DNA from 3 places in the Psychrobacillus sp. FSL W7-1457 genome. Region 3 is predicted to be linked to each of the others. Evidence: riboswitches for the same ligand, from Rfam matches in the RefSeq annotation. Region 3 holds a riboswitch; each other region holds the start of a gene.
What was found. A riboswitch is a leader RNA that binds a small molecule or an ion and turns the genes downstream of it on or off. The one in region 3 is predicted to bind lysine.

Region 1: another riboswitch for lysine. It lies ahead of NSQ95_RS13515 (Na+/H+ antiporter NhaC family protein); the one in region 3 lies ahead of NSQ95_RS12050 (aspartate kinase).
Region 2: another riboswitch for lysine. It lies ahead of NSQ95_RS19170 (transporter substrate-binding domain-containing protein); the one in region 3 lies ahead of NSQ95_RS12050 (aspartate kinase).

Annotation. Positions count from the first base shown of each region.
Region 1 covers NZ_CP151993.1:2,753,339-2,756,624, forward strand. The annotation lists gene NSQ95_RS13515 (Na+/H+ antiporter NhaC family protein) at 1-1,330, opposite strand, end outside; lysine riboswitch at 1,419-1,602, opposite strand; gene yunB (sporulation protein YunB) at 1,653-2,423, opposite strand; gene NSQ95_RS13525 (bifunctional UDP-sugar hydrolase/5'-nucleotidase) at 2,466-3,286, opposite strand, start outside.
Region 2 covers NZ_CP151993.1:3,886,291-3,889,576, forward strand. The annotation lists gene NSQ95_RS19160 (amino acid ABC transporter ATP-binding protein) at 1-254, opposite strand, end outside; gene NSQ95_RS19165 (amino acid ABC transporter permease) at 272-1,033, opposite strand; gene NSQ95_RS19170 (transporter substrate-binding domain-containing protein) at 1,138-1,974, opposite strand; lysine riboswitch at 2,102-2,284, opposite strand; gene NSQ95_RS19175 (M23 family metallopeptidase) at 2,420-3,286, opposite strand, start outside.
Region 3 covers NZ_CP151993.1:2,475,832-2,479,117, forward strand. The annotation lists gene NSQ95_RS12045 (IS110 family transposase) at 1-427, shown strand, start outside; gene NSQ95_RS12050 (aspartate kinase) at 695-1,912, opposite strand; lysine riboswitch at 2,115-2,290, opposite strand; gene uvrC (excinuclease ABC subunit UvrC) at 2,334-3,286, opposite strand, start outside.

The DNA.
Region 1 (3,286 bases), 280 kb from region 3:
AATGGTCTCCGAAAACTGCTCCTGCCAATACTGCTGCTAATACTGGTAGCAATAGCTGAGGATCGATTGCCATAATAATGCTTGCACCAATCGGAAGCAAGATACCAAACGAACCCCAGGATGAACCTGTAGCAAAGGCCATAAAAGCAGTCAGCACAAACAGTAATACTGGAATAATACCTACTGGGATATTATTTTCTGTAACAATCGTTGCAAGGAATGCACCTGTTTCTAAGGCTGTAATAAGGTAAGATAATGCCCATGCGAATACAAGAATCAAAATGGCAGGAAGCATAGATTGAATGCCTGTACGTAAAGCCTTCCACACGTAGCTCATGTTAGCATTTGGGTTAACCTTGAATTGGCGAGCGTATAACAGGAAAGCTAAAATACTTGCTACCAATCCAGCTATAAATAATGAAAAAGGAACATCTGTATTTTCAAAGATGACAAATATATCTAAACTTCCTCCGGACAACTGATAGCCCGTCCAGAACATCAACCCTAACGTCACCACTACTAAAGAGATGATTGGAAGTAATAAATCGATCACTTTCCCATACTGATTGTCAGGAAAATCTCCATCCATATCTCCCGGATTAGTTTTATTAGGATCAAATAATACTCCTGTTTCCTTCGCACGCTTTTCATGCTTCTTCATCTCAAATAAATCAAAATCTGTCCAAGCCGTAAAGAATACGATCGCCAAAGTAGCTATTACATAGAAGTTCATAGGCGCCATTGTGATAAAAGCTTCTAGCGGAGTATATTCTGTTACAGCATGTGTTGTGAAAATAACACCTAGCTGGCTTATCAAAAATGCTCCCCAGCTAGAAACTGGTGAGATTACACATATCGGTGCTGATGTAGAATCGATGAAATAGGCTAGCTTTGCACGAGAAACCTTATGCGAATCCGTAATTGGTCTTGCAATTTGCCCTACTGCTAATGCATTAAAATAATCGTCCACAAAAATAATGATTCCTAAAAAGGCTGTTAATAGTTTAGAGCCTCTTTTCGTTTTAATTCGCTTGATCGCCCAATTAGCGAAAGCTGTGCTTCCTCCTGACAGGCTGACAAAAGCAGTAACTACACCTAACAAGAGAATGAACAATAAAATATATATGTTATATACATTTAAACCCCCATCCCAAAAAGAGATTTTAAAGGAATTCCATAACATTAACAAAGATCCAACAGGGCTAAATTCCTCTACTAGTAAGGCTGCAGAAAGAATACCTGCTCCTAACGATAACAAGACCCTTTTTGTCAATAAAACCATGATGATTGCCAATAGCGGTGGCACTAACGAAAAAATTGTATTCTCCAAAACTGTTCCTCCTTGAAAATAGAAAAGCCAACCTATAGTATTTTATAGGTTGGCTTATACATGAAATTTTAGTTATAACACTTTGTTTCACTTTTGTAGCTCCCCATCTATATGTCCCCATATACATGACAGTGTTATTCTTGTTCAAAATAACCCCAACTAAGCATCCTTGACTAGACATACTTAGTTTCGGCAAAACTTCCTTTCTATTACGATCCTTGGAGTCACCCTCCCGTAACATACTATTAAGCAATGCGGCCTCTACCTATTTATTATTCATTTTTATCTATTCTAACAGTAATTTAAGAAAAATGAAGTTTTTTTAATCTTCCGGTAACGGTATAGGTACCTCCACCGATGGAGCAGCCGACCCATCCCCACCTGTATAAATGTGAGGAACCTGCCCTTGTACTAGACCCATGGCTACTGGTATATTCTGTTCCACTACACTCATTTTACTAGCAAGCGGGACGATGATTTGTACGTTCACCTTAATGTGGATACTAATTTCTACATACGCATTATTAATACCGAACTCGGTAATAGTAGGCACCACATTTGACTGAACGTTTCCGATCACGTGGAATCGAATAGGTATTTTTGGACCTAAATTCCCGATCAAAGGTATATTCGTTGCTTGCCCCATCGGAACAAAAAATACGACTCCACCTTGGTCTTCCATTGTTTGCTTATCATACTCAATATCATCCAAGTAAGGAAGACTTGATAAATTCCCTTGTTCAGCCTGTTCTAAATGGGATTGTACTAAACTATTTGTATCAGATAGCACTCGGTTAATAATTTCTGTATTGAATTTGGTTGTAACCATATTTTTGCTATCCGAAGGAACCTCTTCAATAATATCGTTTACATCTAGAACATTTGCTGTACGCGAGTTAATCGCCTTACTTATTACCATAGAGGCAATCTTGTTAGTTTGCACCTCAGCATATTGTAAATAAGTGGGAGTCAGTTGCGCATTTATATAATAAAATACGTAAGCCACTGACAATAAAAAGCATGTTAAAAAGATGGCTAATTTGCGTTGAGTGCTAAAAAATATGAAACGCTTCTTCTTTTTGCGATAAAACAACGAAAAAACCTCCTCATTACTTTTATGTAACGAGGAGGTCTATTATGCCCTACATTTATTCTCTTCCTTTATTCCATACCATTTTATAACGTCCCGTATAGTTTCTGGCATAATATATTGTTTCTTCGCGGTCTTAAAAGAAGGAAAGAAAAATCCAAAAGTAAACATGTCTAGCGTCGCCAGCCGGTACGTTTGATGTAACGTTAATGGCTCACCTTTAATCAAAAGCTGCCCATGCATATCTTGTTCAACCTGTTCAAATAAAATAGCCCCTAAATACTTACCACGAAATCCGAGACCCTTCACTTCTAAATTTGGCCATTTTTCGTTTTTTGAAAGCTCCATCACCTCTAGCAGCTCAGCTCCACTTAATGTAACGATACATGGATTAATGGGGTGAGGCAGGCATTGATGTAGATCCCAAGCAGTGACAGGTCCCTCCGGTAAATCCTTTAAGAAAATTCCTGCAGGAAACATGGCACAATCTGCATTCGTGTATGCTAGCAATGCCTTTCCAAAGAAATTCGCTAACTCAGACCCATTGAACCACTCTTTTTTTAACAAGGAATTGCTTGTAAAAACAGGATAAGATAGCTTTTCTTTACCGATTCGCTCCCAATTTTCCATCGTGTGTCCTGCATTTTGAGGGACTGGCAACTCGTCTGTAGGGTAGACAACAGCCTGTTTAGAAACAACTCTTTTCATGGAATGGTCATATTCAAGACTCACATAGCCCACATACATCCCAAATTTCCCTGTAGCGGCCTGCAATGTATTCCCAACCATTTTCCCTTCCTCGAACAAATGATGCGTGTGTGCTCCTAAAATTAAGTCCAGAGACGGTATCAGCTCACATAGCTCTT
Region 2 (3,286 bases), 1.4 Mb from region 3:
ACCATACCAAGCTTTGTCCTATAGGAATTGATATCATGCTTATTATCTAAAATATTATTTCCTTTATAAATAATTTGTCCCCCACTAGGCTTTTCCAATAAATTAACACATCGCAGAAGTGTTGATTTGCCCGATCCTGAAGAGCCTATGATACATACAACCTCACCTTTTTTTACAGAGAAATTTATATCTTTTAAAACTGCATGTGCTCCAAAGGATTTGCTTAGATGTTGAATATCAATTACGTGTTCCATATTTGCTCCTCCTTTGTTTACTTGTTTTCATAAGGACCTTTTGGCAGTACAGCCATTTGCATAGGCTGACCAATGACAGTGTAATTTTCGGGTCCATCTAGTTTCTTTTCAAAATGTCGTAAAATTAATGTAACCGCAAACGTCATGATGAAGTATAAAATACAAGCTACAAAGAATGACTCAAAATATCTGAAATTGTTTCCAGCTACAGACTTCGTTTGGAAGTATAATTCCGTTACCCCTATCACATTTAAAACAGAGGTATCTTTAATATTAATGATGAATTGGTTGCCCGTTGCTGGAAGTATGTTACGGATAACCTGGGGTAACACAACATATAGCATAGTTTGAATGTGATTCATCCCTATCGCTTGTGATGCCTCAAATTGTCCCTTATCAATTGAAATGACTCCCCCCCGAACAATTTCAGCCATATACGCTCCCGTATTAATAGATACAATAAAAATTGCTGCTAGTAAACGATCCATATCTAACCCAAAGGCCAGTGATGATCCATAAAAGATGACCATAGCTTGGACGATCATTGGTGTCCCTCGGAAGAATTCTATATAGATGGACAGAATAAGATTAACCAGCTTTAAAAAATATCTACTTACCCTCTTTTCAGGTAGTGGGATGGTCCTAATAACGCCTGCTAATAATCCAATGATTGCTCCTACAATAGTTCCTATAATAGAAATCAACAGGGTTACTCCTGCTCCACGCAAAAACATCGGCCAGTTATTGGTGATAATGGAGATAATCCATTCTAAACTCATTGTCTTCCTCCTTACACTTTCTGTTGCCTCGAACATCCACTAACCAATTGCGTAAGTACTTTAAAAAATGAAACGGCTGCTTTTATTAGCAGCCGTTAGTATACTTATTCTGCAGCTGGTTGATTGGAAATAGCATTATCCATAATTTCTTGACGCTCTTCTTCTGAAATTCCTGCTAATATTTCATTTATTTTATCTGTTAAATCGCTACCTTTTTTCAATCCTACTGCAACAGCTGTTTCTTCTTCATCTGCAACAAATCCTTCTTCGAATTCAACCATGCTGAAGTTGTCATTTGCAGAGGAAGCACTAATTCCTTCTGGACGTTCAGATACATAACCGTCGATCATACCAGATTCCAGTGCTACACGCATTGCTGGAAAGTTATCTGATGCAGGCTGTTTTTTTACACCTTTAATTTGGTCTATCACTCCGTAGTGAGAAGTATTTAATTGGCCTGTGACTTTTGCTCCATTAAAGTCTTGAATGGAAGTGGCACCCTCAAATTTTCCGCCCTTTTTTACAACCATAACAAAGTTGGAAGTATAATAGTTTTCAGAGAAATCGATTGTTTTTTTACGCTCTGCTGTTGGTGACATTCCAGCAATAATTGCATCAATCTTACCCGAAGTTAAAGCTGGAACTAGACCGTCCCATTCGGTTTTAACGATTACCAGTTCTTTACCTAAGCCTTCTGCAATTTTTTTAGCAATTTCTACATCGTATCCACCAGCATACTCTGCGTTACCGTCCAATTTTACTCCACCGTTTTTGTCGTCCATTTGAGTCCAGTTGAAGGGGGCATATCCTGCCTCAAGTCCTACAGTAAATGTATCTTGAGCAGATGCTGATCCACTGCTTTCTTCCTCTTTAGTTCCACAAGCAGCAAGCAATAAAAAAATGGATAGTAAAAATGTTAATGTAAATAGTCTCTTTTTCATCTCTAGTAATCTCCTTTTTTAAAGTTATTATATGTATGCAACCATACAAAAAGGACAACTGTACAAAAAAAGACTTGAGGTAGACTCAGGTCATAATGTATGGTTGCCCTAAATCCTCTACTTTTCCCCATGAGATAGCACACCATTATAAACCGGGACGTTTATAACGGACAGTCCTGCAATTCTTCACTGCAGACCCAGCATGTAATAATGAGTTTATTACAAGCTTCGGCGACATTTCCTTCTCCTTAGTATCTAAGCATCTCAAGCTCCTCTAAGGACTGTTAAATATCGCGCCTCTACCTCACTTATAAAAGCGAGGTTATATTCAATTAGTTGTTCATAGTCTACAATAGAGATTTTCATCTGTCAACAAACATTCTATTGATTAATCAAAATATTACTATTTTTAAAACTTCATTATTCTAAATAGAAACGAACAGTCTTATTTAAAAAATGAACCAATAATACGGGGAATAAATAAGAAAAAATCTGCTAAAGTAAATGTATTTTCCACTTTATCAAAGACATCCATTTTTGACTTTTCGTTCGGTTTGTATGTCGTTACTGTATCGCCTTGAATTGGCTCAATCCCATCATTGAAACTTATACGTATAGAATGGCAGTTCACATAATCAGACGAATCCATCACCTGAAAATGTATATGAGGCTCAGAGGAGTTTCCAGAATTTCCACAAAGGCCAATTGTTTGTCCCTGCTTCACCGCGTCTCCTTCTTTTACTACTATAGAATATTGTTTAAAATGCGCAAGCAAGCTATATTCTCTATTTTTATGCTCCAAAATGACATAGTTTCCGGCTGGTTCTTTTTCATTCATTTCTCCGGGAATATTATCTACAATATTATTCATAACCTTTACTACCTTACCGTCTGCTGGCGCAACTACCTCTTTATCAAAAGCATAGTAACTTTCATTGAGTAATCTATCCTTATACGTCTGACCATCCTTCATCCTCACTAAATCATATGCATAGCGCTGAGATTCATAAACGTAATGATAATTAAGAAATTCATTCGTCCCACCCCAGAAAACAAGCCATTCTTCTTTAATAGGCATTATATATTTATTTTTGGTGTAACGTTGATCGCTTTTAGGGAAGGTTACATAAGGTTTTAATACTATGCCCTGGATGTAGTTAGCCGTATCAAAGGTTACACTAACTATTCTCTCCTTATTGTTATCTAACCATAAATACTGAGTTGAATAACCCATTTCGATCTTTTTATACATTTGGTAGCTTTCAACACCGTGATTAAAGGAAATGGCTAAATCAGTAAATTGGTCCAGTGA
Region 3 (3,286 bases):
GAAAGACCGAAAAGAATATCAAATCCTGCTTTCTATTCCGGGGATCGGAAAAGTCACAGCCGGCAGGATCATCGGCGAACTGGGGGATATCAGCCGCTTCCACAACCATAAGCAATTAAACGCCTACGTGGGGATAGATATGATGAGGTATCAGTCAGGGACCATTTACAAGAAAGACAAAATCAATAAGCGAGGCAACAAAAACCTCCGAAGGATCTTGTTCTATATGATACAGACGATGCTTTCGTGGAGGAAAAAGAAAAAGAACCACCTGGTGGAGTATTATGACAAATTAAAAACGCAACCCCAGAGAAAGCCTCATAAGGTTGCGAGTATCGCGTGTGTGAATAAGTTTTTGAAGATGCTTTTCCACCTCATTCAACACGACTTAATGTACGATTACGAAAAGGCTACGACCATTTTGTAACCGTTAGGTTGACTATACCATATTTGGCCTAGTAAGAAAAAGCAATTTAAGCTAGGTCTATTTAGTATGCGGAAATTTAGTTTGGTTGGGGAGGGGTACCCCTCCCCAACCAAACTAAATACCTAAACTCCTAAAATAAAGATATAAATACTTGACTAAGGGTAAGAAAGCGTCCGGCTGGCGCGGAAATCAATTTCTACACTCTGATTTAAAGATTTCTTTACACATAAATCAACCCTACCCTTTAACATAGCCTTAACTTATTACTTAATTTATAGCCAAATCAAATTCATCATGGAGTGCATTCGCTGCTTGAATCATATTGCCTTGAGGCACTACAACTGAAACCTTTATTTCTGAGGTACTAACCATTTTAACTGGTATGTTTTCCTTGCTTAATCGGTCGAACATTTGTGCAGCGACACCAGGATTAGATACCATCCCTGAACCTACAATAGATACCTTAGCTAAACCCACCTCAAAATCTGCAAAGGTAAAACCTAGATTCTGTTTCTTTTTCTCTAAAACGTGAATTGCTTCCGAAAGAGATTCTTTTTTTATAGAAAAGGAAACGGTAGGCTTCATTCCTTCGACAATCGACTGGACAATAATATCTACATCAATATGGTTATTGGCAAGGGTAGTAAATATGGAAGCGAGTGAACCATTAAAAGGCACTGTATACTCAATCGTTAAACGTACTATATCTGATTCAAAAGCTACCCCTCGTACTACTAAATTATTCTCCACATCTACTTCCTCCTTTAAAATGGTTCCTTCCGTTTCTTCATAGCTTGAACGTACTCGTAATGGAATCTTATAGTTCTTTGCAAATTCCACTGCTCTAGGGTGCAGTACTCCAGCTCCTAAATGAGCTAACTCCAGCATCTCATCATATTCTAGCTGTTCTAGTTTTCTTGCATGAGATACGTAGCGTGGATCTGACGTATAAACGCCATCTACATCCGTATAAATATCACAAATGTCTGCTCCGATAGCTGCAGCTATGGCGACGGCTGTAGTGTCTGACCCTCCTCTTCCTAAAGTAGTAATCTCCCCTAATTCCGACATACCTTGAAAGCCGGCCACAATTACTACGCGATTAGCCATTAAATGCTCATTTATCTTCTGGCCATCCAATTGTTTTATTTTTGAATTTCTATGTACTTCATCTGTAACTATTCCAGCTTGCCAACCCGTCAACGATAACGTCTCCACTCCAAGTGAATTTAACTGAATAGCAAGTAAGGACATAGTTACTTGTTCTCCTGTAGCAAGCAACATATCCATTTCTCTTTTTGTTGGATTGTTAGTGATTTTACTAGCCATTTCCGCTAAGTCATCTGTTGTTTTTCCCATGGCAGATACAACTACGACGATATCATGTCCTTTCTCCTTTTCTAGTTGTACCCTTTTTGCTACGTTACCAATTAACTCCATGGAGCCTACAGAGGTTCCGCCAAATTTCATCACAATTTTACTCATTTACCTATCTCCCCTTTATCTCCTTGAGCGGACAACAAGAAAAGCGCAAGCGCCTATCCCTGCCCCGAGGGGCAAGGCGCTGGAGCTAGACATCAACTTATCCACAGGTTCATAATCTTATAATTTCCTAAACAATAAAAAAAGCTTCCCACATATTTGCGGAAAGCTAACTCTTCTCATACACGGTCAAAAATGATTGCCCATGTGAGATAGCCCTCCAGAATATATATTCTGACAGTCCTGCATCTCTTAAATACAGAACCAACATAGGAAAGGAAAAGCTTTTCTATGTTTCGGCGAACAACCCTTTCCTAATCGGTCGTAGGATCTTTCATCCTCTCGATTAGTACTCTTGCAATTCGCACCTCTATCTTCACTGTTTGAATAGTGAATATTAAATTGTTTTAAAGATAACATAAGATTATTCAGAAGACAATAAATTTTTCTGAAAATGAGCCATTAGATTATCAGCTAATTTACTTGGGAGTCCAGATTCTATTAGTTCTTCTCTTGATGCAGCTTGCATTCGTTTGAGGGAGCCAAAATGCTTAAGAAGCATTTTCTTACGTTTTGGACCTATTCCTTCAATTCCATCTAACGAGGAGGCAATTGTATGCTTCCCTCTCTGTTGTCGATGGAAAGTAATTGCAAATCGATGGACCTCATCTTGAATTCTTTGAAGAAGATAGAATGCTTCACTCGTTCTTTTCATCGGGATAATCGCTAATGGGTCACCATATAACAAGGAGGATGTTTGATGCTTGGCATCTTTCGCTAGTCCTGCAATTGGAATATCTAAGCCAAGTTCATCCTCGATAATTTCTCTTGCTGCTTCTATTTGTCCTTTACCCCCATCAATAATGATTAAATCAGGTAGAGGCAATCTCTCTTTTAGTACACGAGTGTAACGTCTACGAACGACCTCACGCATAGCGCCATAGTCATCATGCTTTGCTGCAGTTTTCGTTTTATACTTCCGATAGTCTTTTTTATATGCTCTGCCATCAACGAATACAACCATGGCAGAAACCGCATCGGTACCGTGAATATGAGAATTATCAAAGGCCTCAATTCTGCTTGGCATGGCAATTCCCATAAGACTACCTAGTTCTTCTACTGCCCCTACAGTTCGTTCCTCTTGTCGTTCAATCAAATGGAACTTTTCTTTCAAAGCTATCGCAGCATTTTTTTGTGCTAAATCCACTAGGTTCTTTTTTGCACCCTTTTGAGGAATAATAACCTTCATTTCCAACAACTCAGAGGCTAACTCTAAATCAGTCGTATTAGGTACAAATATTTCCTTTGGTTTAATATGCTCTGGTTTGGAGTAGAACTGACCTAAAAAGGTAAGAAATTCTTCCTCCGGGTCACGGT